2 regions of the Cellulosimicrobium sp. GQ32 genome follow, and region 2 is predicted to be linked to the other one. Evidence: predicted binding sites of a transcription regulator. Region 2 holds the regulator's gene; the other holds the start of a gene.
What was found. The regulator HrcA, encoded in region 2, represses chaperone genes, less so after heat shock. The targets are predictions, from matches to a motif close to TTNGCACTCGNNNNNNNCGAGTGCNAA.
Positions count from the first base shown of each region.

Region 1 (7,745 bases), on a different contig from region 2:
TCGCCGAGCAGCTCGCGCACCGTCGGGTCGTCCGGTGCCACCACGACGACGATGCGGCTCGCGTCGACCACGCGACGCACGTTCGCCACGGCCAGCTCGACGACCGTCGAGCTGCCCAGCGGCCGCGACAGGAGCTCGCGCGACGCGGCGTCGTGCCCCGCGGCGAGCACGACGGCGGTCCTCGCGGTCCGGCTGTGCGCGCCACCGCGCGGTCGCGGGGTCGTGGCGCTGGGCTTCGCGGGCGTCGTCGCGGTCATGGCGTCCTCACTGGTCGACCTCTGCCGGACAACGACTCATTTGTCAGGAGTCCGAACTACTGGCTCTCCCCGATCATAGGCACCCGAGACCCGTCGAAGGAACCCGATCCAGCCCACCAGGGCCGAAGGTCACCCGCGCGGCGTCCGCGGGGAACCCCGAGCCGGGTGACAATAGGGACATGAGTGGCCCGGTCCAGCCGTACCCCCTGCACGGAAGCATCGAAGCCGAGGACGCGAAGGAGATCCTCCGCAAGGCCATCCGCACCAACCGCCAGGCGCGGTCCGAGCGGCTCCGCAAGGAAGCGGCCGCCGCGATCGCCGACGTCGTCGAGACCATCCCCGAGGTCGCCGCCGCCACGTGCGTCGCGACCTACGCGGCGCGCCCCGCCGAGCCCGGTACCACGGAGATGCTCGAACGCCTCTCCGCACGCGGCGTGCGCGTCCTGCTCCCCGTGCTCGGGGCCGGCCTCCAGAGGGACTGGGCCCTGTACGACGGCCCGGCCGACCTCCAGGTCCGCGCCCCCGGCCGACCGCCCGAACCCGGCACCCCGCCGCTCGGCGCCGAGGCCATCGCCCAGGCCGACGTCGTCATCGCCCCCGCGCTCGCCGTCGACTCGCACGGTGTCCGGCTCGGCCAGGGCGGCGGCTGGTACGACCGCGCCCTCGAGCACCTGCGCCCCGGGACCAAGGTCGTCGCCGTCGTCTTCCCCGAGGAGGTCTACGACGCCTCCGACCGCCCGCTCCCGGTCGAGTCCCACGACAAGACCGTCGACGCCGTCGCGACCCCCCTCGGCTGGCGCTGGCTCCCGTAGCGCTCCCGGCTGCGGATCTCTCCCTCGCGCAGTGACGAGAGGTCTACGGGACGAGCGTGAGCTCGTCCTTGCTGGCCTCGGCGACGGCCTGGGTGGAGAACGGCCAGTCGTAGGTCTCGCCGCGGGCCCAGGTCTTGAGCTGGTCGGAGTAGTGCGCGGACGCCGGGTGGCCGGAGGTGCCGGTGACGGTGACCCAGGTGGAGCGGTCGAGGTCGTCGAGGTCGACGACCATCCGCATCGACGGGCCGGCCGTCACGTCGAACGAGCCGGAGGCAGCGTCCCAGGCCGTCGCGTTGACGATCGACGAGCCGCCGGGCATGCCGACGGGGTCGGGGTTGACCCAGTTGCGGACGGGACCGGGAATGGACTCGCCGCCGAGGATCGGGTGCTCGAGCGCGAGCACGTGGAGCGTGCCCCAGGCCCAGTCGGAGGGCTGCTTGCTCTGCTCGACGGTCAGGTCGAGGCGCGCGGAGACGAGCGCCTGGGTGAGGACCTCGTCGCGCGTCTCGACGACGCTGACGGTCTGGCGGTCGTCCCAGAACGGGTCGGTCGGGTTCTCGAGGAGGTTCTGCACGACCGCGAGCCAGCGGCTCCCGCCGTTCGGCCGCGCCGACTCCGGCAGGTCGTCCCAGAAGGTGAGCTGGAGCAGGTTGCGCCAGACCGCGGCGAAGTACGCGGCCGCGGCGGAGTCGGTGTCCGTCCGGTAGTCCCAGTCCGCGAGGAGCGCCTGGCCCTCGGCCTCGAAGCTGTCGTCGATCTCCTGGTCGAGCAGGAGCGGCACGAGCACCTCGGCGTAGGGGCTGCGGTCGTCGGTCTGGATCTCGTTCATCGTGTCGACGTCGACCGGTCGTCCCGCGGAGATCTCGGCCTCGAGGAGCTGGCGGATGCGCTGGGAGCGGTAGCCGTAGTCCCAGTCGGTCGTGAGGAACGGCGCGACGCCGGTCGGCAGGACGGCCTGGTTGGCGGCGACGACGAACCCTTCGGCCGGGTCGACGACGCGAGGCATCTGCTCGCTCGGGACGTAGCCCTGCCAGTCGTAGCGCTCGTCGGAGCCGTCGCGGGGCCATGTGCCGTCCGACGGCACCTCGGCGTCGGGCACGGCTTGGCGGACCGGGATCTTGCCGGGCGCCTGGTAGCCGATGTGGCCGTCCGCCGTCGCGAAGACGATGTTCTGCGCGGGCACCTCGAACAGCGCCGCGGCGGCCTGCATGTCGTCGGCGTCCTGCGCGAGGTTGAACGCGAAGACCGCGTCGGCGGTGCGGCCCGGCTCGAGCGCGGTCCACTGGAGGGAGACGGCGTACTCGCCCAGGCGCGTGTCGAGGGCGGGGGTGTCGACGGCGGACTCGGTCGCGGGGATCGCCTCGGAGACGATCGGCCCGTGCACGGTCGAGCGGATCTCGAGCTCGACGTCCTCTCCCCCGGCGACGCTCAGCGTCTCGGTCCGGGTCTCGAGCGGCACCCACTCGTCGCCGCGCAGGTAGGTGTCGTCCCGCACGCGCTCGACGAAGAAGTCGGTGACGTCGGCGCCCATGTTCGTCAGCCCCCACGCGAGCTGCGCGTTGTGGCCGATGATGACGCCGGGGAAGCCGGCGAACGAGAAGCCTGCGACGTCGAACGCGCACTGCGGCCCGACCTCGTTGCAGTGCAGCCCGACCTGCGCCCAGATCCCGGGGGCACCGAGGGCCAGGTGCGGGTCGTTCGCCAGGATCGGCTTGCCGCTCGCGGTGTGGTCGCCGGAGACGACCCACGAGTTGGAGCCCGTGCCCTCCCCGCGCCCGATGAGCACGGGGACGGCGTCGAGCGCGCGGTCGGCGGCCTCGAGCGCGCCCTGGAGATGGTCCGAGCCGTACGCGGCGCGGGCTTCGGGGCCGAGCTCGAGCGCGACCTGCTGAGGGTTCTCGAGCTCACCGGGGTCGAGGATCGGCGCGTTGACGTCGGACGGGTAGGCGGGGAAGAGCGCGGCGACGCGCCCCGCATCCTGGAGGGTGCTGTACGACAGCGCGCGCTCCAGCTCGTCGTCGTAGTTGCCGCGGAGGTCCCACGCCATCGCCTTCAGCCAGGCGAGCGAGTCGACGGGGTCCCAGGGCTCGGGCTCGGCGACGTCGACCTGGAGCCCGAGCACGGTGTACTCGATCGCGATCTCGGACGGGCTGCGGTTCTCGAGGTAGGCGTTGACGCCCTCGGCGTAGGCCTGGAGGTAGGCCTTCGTCTCGGGCGCGACGACGTCCCACTCCTCCTCGGCGACCTGCCGCCAGCCGAACGTCCGCGTCACGGTGTCGGCGGCGATCGCGTCGGGGTTGTCGCCCACGAGCTCCGCGAGCCGACCCGCGGTGACGTGCCGGCGGTAGTCCATCTCGAAGAAGCGGTCCTGCGCCTGGACGTAGCCCTGCGCGCGGAAGAGGTCCTCGGGCGTGTCCGCGTAGATCTGCGGCACGCCCTGGGCGTCGCGCAGCACCGTGACCTGACCCTCGAGCCCGGGGAGCTCGACCTCGCCGGACGTCTGCGGCAGCGGTCGGCGCACCGTGACGACGACGAAGGCGGCACCGGCGACGATCGCGAGGACCAGGAGCACGGCGACGCCGATCAGGACGCGCCGTCGTGCCGAACGCCGGCGCCGGGGCGGAGCCGGCGCCTCGGCCGGCGTCGCGGGGTCGGCACCGGGGACGGAGTCACCGGCGGGGGCCTCGGCGGGTTCGTGCACAGACACGGATGCGAGACTACCCGGCCCGGGGCGGGCACCGAGCCGCGTATGATTAGCACTCGGAAGTTTCGAGTGCCAGGCGGTGTTGACACCGTACGACCCGGCCGAGACCGACCCGATCCCGACCTGCCGGTGGCCGCCCGACGGCCGTCTCGTGAACGAGGAGAACCCGTGCCCACCTACGCGTACACGTGCACCGCCTGCGGTCACGCCTTCGACATCCACCAGTCGTTCAGCGACGCCGCCCTCACGGTGTGCCCCGAGTGCTCGGGTCGCCTGCGCAAGGTGTTCTCCTCGGTCGGCGTGACGTTCAAGGGCTCGGGCTTCTACCGCACCGACTCGCGATCGGGCGGGAAGTCCTCGACGACGCCCGCCGCCTCGAAGCCGGCCTCCTCCTCCGCCACCTCCGGCGCGAGCGGCACGTCCGGCAGCTCGAGCACGTCATCCTCGTCGGGAAGCTCGACCGCCTCCTGACCTGACGCCCGGGGGCGTGGTCCGCGGCGGGTCTGCCACCGGAGGCCGACCACAGCGTCGTTCCGGACGGCGCGTCCGGGCGCCGACGCCGCGTCCTGTCCACAGGTCCGCACCGGTCGGCGCCGGCTCTCGCCGGCGCGCGGCTACGGTCACGCGCATGCTGCGCTCGCCCCGCCTCCCGGATCCCCAGCCGCGACCCGACCGCTCGCCCGCGCGGCGACGGCTGCTGCGCGGGGTGTGGTGGCGGTCCCGCTTCGTCGTGGCCGCGCTGTGCTGCGGCGCCGCGTCCTCCGTGGTCGTCGGGGCTCTCCGCCCTCCCCCTCCACCGACCGCACCTGCCGTCGTCACCACGCGAGAGGTCCCGGCGGGGGCCGTGCTGACGGAGGCGGACCTCCGCGTGGACCCCGTGTCCGCGGAGGTCGTCCCCGCGGGCGCCGCGGCACTGCCCGAGGACGTCGTCGGGCGCCGCGCGACCGTGACCCTGCCCGCGGGCACCCTGCTCCAGGACGCGCTCGTCGCCGGCGGCGAGCTCGCCGCCGCGGCTCCTGCGGGCACGGTCGTCGCGCCCGTCCGGCTCGACCCCGGCGTCGCGTCCCTCCTCGGCCCGGGAGACCGCGTCGACCTCCTCGCCGCGGGTGACCAGGTGCTGACGACGGCGCTCACGGACCCGCCGGGAGACAGCCAGGACCGGGCGACCGTCGACCCCTACCTTGCCCGCGCGGCCGTCGTCGTCCCGGCACCCGAACCCGAGGGCGGGGGCGGGCTGCTCGGGACGGGCGGGGCGGGCGCGGACGTCGTGACGCTCGTCGCCGTGCTCCCCGAGGAGGCGGTCCGGCTCGCTGCCGTGAGCGGGCAGACGGCCGTGACGGCGGTCCTCGTGCCCTGACGGGCGACCCGAGCGGCGTGACGGGTGAACCCGACGCCGGTGCCCGACCCGCCGGGCCAAGCCGTTGCCCCTCGGTATCTCCGTTGGGAGGATCGCGCGTGCACCTGTCGTGGCACCGCCGCCACGCGGACCACCGACTCGAGAGGGAAGCAGCACATGAAGGGCGTGTTCCAGGGATTCAAGGAGTTCGTGCTCCGAGGCAACGCGATCGACCTGGCGGTCGGCGTCGTCATCGGCGCGGCGTTCTCCTCCGTCGTCGACGCGATCGTCACCTACCTCATCAACCCGATCATCGGCGCTATCTTCGGCAAGCCGGACATCTCGAACCTCTGGGACATCACGCTGCGCCCGGCCCACGGCAACGTCGAGGCCTCGGTCCTCTCCGTCGGCGGCATCCTCAACGCGATCCTCCAGTTCCTCATCATCGCGATCGCGCTCTACTTCGTCATCGTCCTCCCGATGAACAAGCTCGCCGAGCGCCGCAGCCAGGACGTCGAGCCGGAGCCCGAGGCACCGGCAGAGGACGTGCGCGTCCTCCAGGAGATCCGCGACCTCCTCGCCGCCCAGGCGGGCAGCGGCCCCGGCGCGGCACCGGGCGGCCCCACGCCGCCGCGGGGCTTCTGATCCCGAGCCGCCCGACCGCCGCCTGAGATCCCGCGGCACGGCGACCCTCGGACGAACCCGGGGTTGCTCCTCACCTCACGCCGTGAAGGGGGAACGACCCCGGGTTCGGCACCTCAGCGAGCAGCGCGGCGCCGACGACCGCCACGACGGGCCGACCGCGGGACTCGCCCGTGTCAGTGCCGGCAGTGCTGCGCGGTCAGCGCCCCGCCGTCCGTGCCGCGCGGTCAGTGCCGCCCGTAGTGCGGCGGGACGTCCCCGAGCAGCCGGTCGTCGTTCTCGCCGCGGCTGCCACGACCGGGCTGCGCCCCGTCACCCCAGCCTTCGGACCGCTCGTCGGCGCTCACCCCGGACACGACCTCGCTCTCCGTCCCCCGTCGCACGGCCCGCCGCGGCCGCCGACGCCGCCCCGCGCCGTCGGGCACGTCGTGCGGGCGGTCAGGACTCGGGTCGGACGCGGTGCTCACGCCCCCATCGTCGCACCGCGGGAGCGCCCGACGTCAGCCCTCACCCGCCCCAGCCGGCAAGACACGCGAGGACACCCCGCACGAGAGGCGCGCGACAAGCGGACCTGTACGACGACCAGCACGCGCGATCGCCGGCAGCACGGCCCACGGTGAGACGCCGTGGCGGGGTGGGAGGCGGCGCCGGGTCGTGGCGGGCCTGGCGGGAGCCGCGAGGAACGAGCGGCGGATGGTAGACCCGGCGCCGCCTCCCACCCCGCGCCCAGCCCGACCACGCGGGCAGTTCGCCCGGCCCCGCACCCAGCCCGGCCCCCGCACCCAGCCCGACCACGCGGGCAGTGATCACACGCCGACGGCTACAGGTCGTCGGCGCCGTGCTGCTCGTCGTCGTCGATCACCGGCACGACGACGATCCTGTCGCCCCCGCCGGTCTGCGCGACGCCCCCGGTCTCCGGGAGCCGCGCGTCGCGCACCGCCTGCACGACCCGCCGGATGCGCTCGGCCTCCTTGGCGGGGTCGAGGAACGCGGCGGCGGACCACACCTGCGCGACGGTCCACCCGATGCGCTCGAGGCGCTCGGCGACCTGCCGGTCCCGCACGCGCACGCTGCGCTCGGCGACGTACGCGGCGTCGTCCGTGAGGACGGCGACGAGGAGCTCGCCGGGCAGGTCGGGGTGGCCGACGACCAGCGGGATACGGTCGCCGTCGCCGATGCCGTAGTCGGTCTCGACGACGAGGCCGGCGCGCCAGAGGCGCTCGGCGAGGTCGAGCACGAGCCGGTCGGGGCTGCCGCCGAGGTCGACGCCGTTGCCGAGGGTCACCTGGTCGGCGGCGCCGCTGCGCTGCTCCGCGAGGTCGAGGACCTCGGCGAGCAGCCGGGCGCCTGCGCCGCGCAGGCGCTCGGGGTCGAGGTCGCCCGCGGTGAAGCAGGACACGACGTGGAGGCGACGGCGGGTCGCGCCGACGGAGTCGAGCAGCATCGCCTCGGCGCCGGGCGTGTTGAGGATGCCGAACCGGTGCAGCACGCGTCCGTGCGGCGTCCGGCCGAACCCGACGGACAGGACGATGGTGTCGCGCACGAGCCCGGCGACGCCGGACACGTCGGCGACGACGACGGGCTCGGCGCGGGAACCGGAGAAGAAGCCGGCGAGCGCGGGGTTCTGGCGCACCTCGACGAGGAGGGCGTCGCGGATGCGGTCGGCGTGCAGGGGCGTGACGGTGACGATCGCGAGGGACTCGTCGGGCCGCGTGAGAGCGTGCTCGATCGCGACCTCGACGACCCGGTCGACCTCGGCCTGGGTGCTCTCGACCGCGCCGGACGTCGGGTCGGGCATGCCGGCCCCGTCGACGACGTCGAGCTGCACGAGGACCTCGGCGCGCGGCAGGGGCGCGGGGCGCAGGACGCCGTCGTAGCCGTGCTCGGCGAGGAACGTCGTGACGAACGGGTCGCGGCGGGAGCCGTCGGCGAGCAGCTCGACCGACGGCAGGAGCTCGGCGAGGTCGCGCACGGTGTCGGTCGACGCGGCGCGC
Region 1 is NZ_JCAXEP010000009.1:45,794-53,538, reverse strand. Features, by position in the region: gene AC6CH9_RS14980 (NTP transferase domain-containing protein) at 1-257, opposite strand, end outside; gene AC6CH9_RS14975 (5-formyltetrahydrofolate cyclo-ligase) at 437-1,069, shown strand; gene AC6CH9_RS14970 (penicillin acylase family protein) at 1,113-3,656, opposite strand; gene AC6CH9_RS14965 (FmdB family zinc ribbon protein) at 3,942-4,244, shown strand; gene AC6CH9_RS14960 (SAF domain-containing protein) at 4,402-5,130, shown strand; gene mscL (large conductance mechanosensitive channel protein MscL) at 5,287-5,754, shown strand; gene AC6CH9_RS14950 (hypothetical protein) at 5,979-6,218, opposite strand; gene AC6CH9_RS14945 (PDDEXK-like endonuclease domain-containing protein) at 6,572-7,745, opposite strand, start outside.
Region 1: AC6CH9_RS14965 (FmdB family zinc ribbon protein) is a predicted target of HrcA. The motif match lies at 3,823-3,849, and genes of this name have one in related genera.

Region 2 (7,745 bases):
GCTCGCTCTGCGGGTGCACGCGCATCGCGTCGAGCACGTAACGCGCGAGCGCCGCGAACTCGGCCTCGTCGACCTCGGTCTCGGTCTCGTTGTTGACCTCGATGCTCACGCGTCGTCCCTCGTCCGTCGGTCCCTGCCCGCGGGGCGTCCGCGGCGCTCGTCGTCGCGGCGGCGCGGTCCGCCGCCCGTCCCCTGTCGCACCCCGGCGCCGGTCCCGGACGCGAGGTCCCACCGCGCATACGCGTCGATGATCTCGCTCACCAGCCGGTGGCGCACCACGTCGGACGACGTGAGGCGGCAGAACTCGACGTCGTCCACGCCCGTGAGGACGTCCTCGATCACGCGCAGCCCGGACTGGGTGCCGCCCGGCAGGTCGACCTGCGTCGCGTCGCCCGTGATGACCATGCGCGACCCGAACCCGAGGCGCGTGAGGAACATCTTCATCTGCTCGGTCGTCGTGTTCTGCGCCTCGTCGAGGATGATGAACGAGTCGTTGAGGCTGCGGCCGCGCATGAAGGCCAGCGGCGCGACCTCGATCGTGCCCGCCTCGATGAGCTTGGGGATCGAGTCGGGGTCGATCATGTCGTGCAGCGCGTCGTACAGCGGGCGCAGGTAGGGGTCGATCTTCTCCGTGAGCGAGCCGGGCAGGAACCCGAGCCGCTCCCCCGCCTCGACGGCCGGGCGCGTGAGGATGATCCGGTTGACCTGCTTGGACTGGAGCGCCTGCACGGCCTTGGCCATCGCGAGGTACGTCTTGCCGGTGCCCGCGGGGCCGATGCCGAACGTGATCGTGTTGGCGTCGATCGCCTCGACGTAGCGCTTCTGCCCGACGGTCTTGGGCCGGATCGTGCGCCCGCGGCTCGACAGGATGTTGAGCGTCAGCACCTCGGCCGGGCGGGACGCCGTCGCCGCCGTGAGCATCGCGATGGAGCGCGAGACGACGTCGGCGGTGAGCTGCGTGCCGGCCTCGACGACCTCGACGAGCTCGTCGAGCAGGCGCGAGGCGAGCGCGACGTCCCCCGGAGGGCCGGAGACGGCGATCTCGTTGCCACGCACGTGGACGTCGACCGAGCCGAACCCCTCCTCGACGGCGCGGAGCACGGAGTCGCGGCTGCCGAGGAGCGCCACCATCGGCACGTGGTTCGGGATGACGATGCGGTGCTCGACCCGGTGCGGCTGGGGGTCGGGTTCTCGGGACGGAGAGGTCATGAGCCGGCTTGCGCCGCTGCGCTCCTTCGGTCGGACGGTAGGGCCGGGGCCGCCAGGGCCCCGCAGATCGCCTCCATCGTACCGAGCGTGCCCGGGCCCCACACGTCCTTTCGCGCAGGGCTCAGGCGGGCGTCCACCCGAGCTCGGCGCCGGCGATGACGTGCCCGTGCACGTGGAACACGCTCTGCCCGGCGCGCGGGCCGGAGTTGAAGATCAGGCGGAACTGGCCGTCGGCCTGGTCGCCCGCGACCTCGTCGGCGAGCGCGACGACGTCGCTCAGCAGCTCCGGGTCGGCAGCCGCGAGCTGGGCGATGTCTCCGTGGTGGTCGCGCGGCACGACGAGCACGTGCACGGGGGCCTGGGGGTCGATGTCCCGGAAGGCGATCGAGCGCTCGCTCGTCGCCACGACGTCGGCGGGGAGCTCGCCCGCGACGATGCGGCAGAAGAGGCAGTCCGGGTCCGTGCGCGCGTCGGTGCTCGTCATGACCCCGAGGCTAGTCCAGGGCCGGCCGCCACGCCCCAGCGGCCGAGGCGCTCGGCGAGCAGCGCGACGGCGACGGGCCCGGCGGTCGACGTGCGCAGCACGTGCGGCCCCAGCCGGGCCGCGACCGCGCCGGCGGCCGTGAGGTCGGCGACCTCACGGTCGGAGATCCCACCCTCGGGACCGACGACGACCAGCACCTCGGGCGCCGGCCCGCCGTCCGCGGTCGCGCCGTCGGGCAGCGCGACGTCGGCGAGCGGCATCGCCGCCTCCTCGTGCAGCACGATCGCGCACCCGCCGCGCGCGACGACGTCGGCCGCCCGGGCGGCGAGGCCGCGCGAGTCGAGGGCCACCTCCACGTGCGGCAGGCGCGCGCGCCGCGCCTGCTTGGTCGCGGTGCGGACGGTCGCGAGCCAGCGCGCGCGGGACTTCGCGGCGCGCTCGCCCCGCCACACGACGACGGAGCGCTCCGCCTGCCACGGGACCACGACGTCGACCCCGATCTCGGTGGCCGCCTCGATCGCCATCTCGTCGCGGTCGCCCTTGGCCAGGGCCTGGACGAGCGTCACGACGACGGCGGGTGCGGGCTCGCGGTCGACCTCCTGGACGAGCAGGGTCACGCGGCCCGCGTCGGCGTGCTCGACGACGCACCGCAGGCGCAGCCCGTCACCGTCCACGACGTCGACCCGCTCACCCGTCCCGCGGCGCTGGACGACGCCTGCGTGGCGCCCCTCCGCCCCGTCGAGGACGTAGCGGTCGCCGGGCGCGACGGCGTCGAGCCCGGTCTCGGCGAGGAACACCGGAGCACTCACGCGCCCGCCCCTCTCAGCGCCCGGAGAGCTTGTCGCGCAGGCGCGAGAACACGCCCGGGTGCGCGGCGGACAGGCGCGGCTCGGGCCGCTCCTCGCCGCGCAGCGTCGCGAGCGTGCGCAGGAGCTGCTCCTGCTCCTCGTCGAGCTCGCGCGGCACCTGGACCTCGATGTGCACGTTGAGGTCGCCACGGCCGCTGCCGTGCAGGTGCCCGACGCCCAGGTTCTTGAGCGTGACGATCTGGCCCGGCTGCGTGCCCGGGCGGAGGTCGATCTCCTGCGCGCCGTCGAGCGTCTCGAGCTCGAGGACCGTGCCGAGCGCGGCGGCGGTCATGGGTACCTGGAGCGTGCAGTGCAGGTCGTCACCGCGGCGCACGAACGTGTCGTGGTTGCGCTCGCGGATCTCGACGTAGAGGTCGCCCGCGGGGCCGCCGGCCGGGCCGACCTCGCCCTGCGCGGTGAGCTTGATGCGCGTGCCGGTGTCGACGCCCGCGGGGACGTTGACCGTGATGCTCCGGCGGCTGCGCACGCGACCCTCGCCGGAGCACTCGGCGCACGGCTCGGGGATGACGGTGCCGAAGCCCTGGCACGCGGCGCACGGGGCGCTCGTCATGACCTGGCCGAGGAACGAGCGTGCCACGCGCTGGACCGTGCCGCGCCCGTGGCAGACCTCGCACGTGCGCGGCGAGGTGCCCGGACGACAGCACGAGCCGCCGCACGTCCCGCACACGACCGCCGTGTCGACCTGGAGCTCGCGCTGCGCGCCGAACGTCGCCTCGGACAGGTCGATGTCGAGCCGCACGAGCGCGTCCTGGCCGCGCCGTGCGCGCGGGATGGGGCCCTGCTGCGCCTGCCCGCCGCCGAAGAACGTCTCGAAGATGTCCTGGAAGCCGAAGCCGCCGCCCATGGGGCCGCTGCCGCCGCCGGGCGCGCTCGGGTCGACGCCGAGGTCGTACTGCTGGCGCTTCTCGGGGTTGGAGAGCACCTCGTACGCACGCGCGACGTCCTTGAAGCGGTCGCCCGCCTCCTCGCCCGCGACGTCCGGGTGCAGCTCGCGCGCGAGCCTGCGGTACGCCTTCTTGATCTGGTCCTGGCTGGCGTCGCGCGCCACGCCCAGGATCTCGTAGTAGTCGCTCACACGTCACTCTCTGCTGGTGCGGGTCGTGAGGCCGGCACGGGGCCGGTCGTGAAGGGTCTGGTGAGGGTCGTGAGACCGGCACCGGGCCGGTCGTCGAGGGTGCCTGCCGCGTGCGGGGAGGCCGCGGCGGGGCTCACGTGCCGAGCACCCGTGACAGGTAGCGCGCGACGGCGCGCACCGCCGCGATGGTCCCGGGGTAGTCCATGCGGGTCGGCCCGATCGAGCCGACGAGGGCGACCGTGTCACCGTCGTTACCGTAGCCGGTCGTCACGACGGAGGTCTCGACGAGGCCCTCGAGCTGGGTCTCGTGCCCGATCCGCACGCTCACGCCGGACTCCGCGGCCATCTCCGTGAGCAGGCCGAGGAGGACCACCTGCTCCTCGAGCGCCTCGAGGACCGGGCGCAGCGCGTGCTCGAACCGCATGCCCGCGCGGGCGAGGTTCGCCGTGCCCGCGAGCACGAGGCGCTCCTCGCTCTCCTCCGCGAGCGTCTGGGCGACGAGGTCGCCCACGGCGCGCACGAGCGGGGCGTCGTCGGGGTGGAAGCTCTCCGTCACGGCGGCGAGCCCCGGCGCGAGGTCGGCGAGGCGCTTGCCCGCCGCGGCGGCGTTGAGCCGCGCGCGGACCTCGACGAGCGTGCCCTCGTCGGGCACGCTCGCGACCTCGAGCGTGCGCTGCTCGACGCGCCCCGTGTCCGTGATGATCACGACGAGCAGGCGCGACTCCCCGACCGGCACGAGCTCGAGGTGACGCAACCCGGACCGGCTCAGGGACGGGTACTGCACGACCGCGACCTGACCCGTGAGCTGCGCGAGCAGGCGGCCGGCGCGGGCGATGACGTCGTCGAGGTCGACCCCTTCGGAGAGGAAGGTCTCGATCGCGCGCTTCTCCGGCCCCGACAGCGGCTTGACGCCCGAGAGGCGGTCGACGAAGAGGCGGTAGCCCTTGTCCGTCGGGATGCGGCCCGCGGAGGTGTGCGGCTGCGCGATGAACCCGGCGTCCTCGAGGGCCGCCATGTCGTTGCGGATCGTCGCGGGCGAGACGCCGAGGCTGTGCCGCTCGGTGAGCACGCGCGACCCCACGGGCTCGCGCGTGAGGACGTAGTCCTCGACGATGGCCCGCAGGACCTCGAGCCGGCGCTCCTCGCTCACGTCCACCTCCCGCGTGCCGCACCGTCGCCGCCCCGGGCGGGCGCGCGGGGCGTCGGCACTCTCGACCTCCGAGTGCCAATCCTACGCGTCCGCGCGGCCCGTCCCGCGGTCCTCCGCTCGTCGCGAACGCAGGTCCACGAGCCCGACGACGAGCGCGAGCGCGACGAGCACGATCGTCACGAGCAGCGCGCGCCCCGTCGCGTGCGCCGCCGTGTCGCCGCTCGCCAGCCCGCCGTAGTACACGGACAGCACGACCGAGATCCCGACCGCGGACCCGATGCGCTGGCCGAGCTGGAGCATGCTCCCCGCGACGCCCGCGCGCCTCACCGGGACCTCGGACAGCGTGAGGGTCTGGTTCGGCGCGATGACCGTGCCGCTGCCCGCCCCCGCGACCAGCAGCGCGCCCGCGAGCGCCGGCCCGACGGCTCCCGGGTCGTCCCCGAGCAGCCGCACGACGGCGTCGGCCGCGACCACCCCGACGAGGACGAGCAGCACGCCGCCCACGACGAGCTGACGGCCCCAGCGCGCGACCCACCGGCCCGAGAACCAGGCGGAGACCCCGGACGCGACCGCGAACGGCGTCCCGACGAGCCCCGCCTGGAGCGGCGTGTACCCGAGCTCGTCCTGGAGGTAGAGCGTGACGACGAGGAAGATGCCCGTGAAGCCCGCGAAGTAGGCGAGCCCGAGCAGCGCCCCGTTGCGGAACGACCCGAGCCCGACCACCTGCGGGTCGAGCACCGCCTCGCCCGTGCGGCGCTGGTAGCGCCGCTCCCAGGCGACGGCCGCGACCCCCGCCACGGCGGCCGCGGCCAGCCACCACCAGCGCGACGCGTCGTCGCCCTGTCCCGTGGTCGTGACGAACGGCATCATGACGCCGAGCGTCGCAGCGCCCAGGAGCGCCAGCCCGACGAGGTCGAGGCGGCGCGGGCCCCGCCCGGTCCGCGCGTCGGCGGGCGGTGGCCCGGGCACGAGCCGCCACGCGAACGGCAGCAGGACGGCGACGACCGGGAGGTTCACGAGGAACACCCAGCGCCAGCCGGCCGCGGAGCCGGCCGCCGCGATGATGAGGCCGCCGAGCAGCGGGCCGAGCGCCGTCGAGACGCCGATCGTCGCGCCGAACATGCCGAACGCCCGGCCGCGCTCGAACCCGGAGAACTGCTGCTGGATGAGCCCGACGACCTGCGGGTTGAGGATCCCCGCGCTCACGCCCTGGAGCAGCCGCGCGACGCCCAGCCACGTGTCGGTCGGCGCGAGCCCGCACGCGAGGCTCATGAGCGCGAAGCCCACCAGGCCCGCGATGAACAGGGAGCGCCGGGCGCCCGCGTCCCCGAGGCGGCCGGCGGGCACCAGGGCGAGCCCGAACGCGAGCGTGTAGCCCGCGACGACGAGCTGGAGCTCCGTGGGGCCCGCGTCGAGCGACGACTCGATCGACGGCAGGGCGACGTTGACGATCGAGACGTCGAGCGTCGTGACGAAGCCCACCGCGAGGCAGACGGGCAGCACGCGCCAGCGGTTCGGGTCCGGTTCGGCGCGCTGCGGGCTCACCGCTCCGTGGTACCACCCCGGCCCGGCACCGCGCGCGCCGGGAGCCGCACCCGGGGCCGGGTGCCGAGACGGGCCCGAGCGTCCGAGACCGGCCCTCGGAAGGTCGATGTCGCGACGCACGGCCCGATCTCGGCGGGGCGCGTCCGGCGCTGACCTAGGGTGACGGCGTGTCCTTCGACCGATACGGCTCCGACGTCCTCGGCGGCACGCCCGCCCCCGCCCACCACCGCGCACGACCGGTGTCCCGACCGCAGCCCGCCGAGCGCGGGCTCGTGGTCGAGGAGGTGCAGACCGGGTGGGTCGGCGCCGTCGTCCGCGTCGAGAAGTCGGGCGGCATGCACGTCGTCGTGCTCGAGGACCGCGCGCGCCGCACGCGGACGTTCCCGCTCGGGCCCGGGTTCTGGGTCGACGGCGAGCCGGTCGAGCTCACCGCGCCCGTCACCTCCCGCGCTCCCGCGGCCCCCGCGCGCACCGCGTCCGGCTCGCGGGCCGTCGTCGGGCAGCGGGCGCGCGTGGCCCGCGGCAGCCGCATCTGGGTCGAGGGCAAGCACGACGCCGAGCTCGTCGAGAAGGTGTGGGGCGACGACCTGCGCGTCGAGGGCGTCGTCGTCGAGCCGCTCCACGGCGTCGACGACCTCGCGGCGGCGCTCGCGGACTTCGGACCGACGCCGCAGCGCCGGGTGGGCGTGCTCGTGGACCACCTCGTCCCCGGGAGCAAGGAGCGGCGGATCGCCGACGAGGCCCTTCGCCGCTCCCCCGCGGGCACCGTGCTCGTGCTCGGGCACCCGTACGTCGACGTGTGGCAGGCGGTGAAGCCCGCGCGCGTCGGACTCGAGCGCTGGCCCGTGATCGAGCGGGGCACGGAGTGGAAGCGCGGCATCCTGCGCGAGCTGGGCTGGCCGGCGGAGTCCGCCGAGGACGTCGGCCGCGCGTGGCAGCGCATCCTCGGCACCGTCCGCACGTACGCGGACCTCGAGCCGTCCCTGCTCGGCCGCGTCGAGGAGCTCATCGACTTCGTCACCGCGCCCTGACCCCGCTCCGGGGTCCGGACGCGCCGCGCCCCGGCACCGACGAGCGGCACCGGGGCGCGGTGGACGGGCGACGACGACCGGCCGTCAGGCGGCCGGCACGCCCCCGGTGAGGCGGCGGTAGGCGAAGCCCACGGCCACGTAGCTCAGCGGGATCGTGACGAACAGTCCGAGGCCGCACGGGATCGCGCCGAGGATGTTGATGCCGAAGAGCGCGAGAAGCAGCAGGAACACCTGGCCGAAGTTCTTGGCCACGAGCGAGAAGCTCGTCCGGATCGCCGTGATCGCGTCGACGCCCTGATCGAGCGCGACGTAGTAGACGAACGCCGAGAAGAGCAGCACCGCGAAGCCCGGCAGGATGCACAGCACGAAGCCGATGCCCGTC
Region 2 is NZ_JCAXEP010000008.1:119,925-127,669, forward strand. Features, by position in the region: gene ybeY (rRNA maturation RNase YbeY) at 1-109, opposite strand, end outside; gene AC6CH9_RS14280 (PhoH family protein) at 106-1,209, opposite strand; gene AC6CH9_RS14285 (HIT domain-containing protein) at 1,331-1,693, opposite strand; gene AC6CH9_RS14290 (16S rRNA (uracil(1498)-N(3))-methyltransferase) at 1,690-2,502, opposite strand; gene dnaJ (molecular chaperone DnaJ) at 2,516-3,637, opposite strand; gene hrcA (heat-inducible transcriptional repressor HrcA) at 3,771-4,787, opposite strand; gene AC6CH9_RS14305 (MFS transporter) at 4,869-6,332, opposite strand; gene AC6CH9_RS14310 (DUF3097 domain-containing protein) at 6,500-7,363, shown strand; gene AC6CH9_RS14315 (hypothetical protein) at 7,448-7,745, opposite strand, start outside.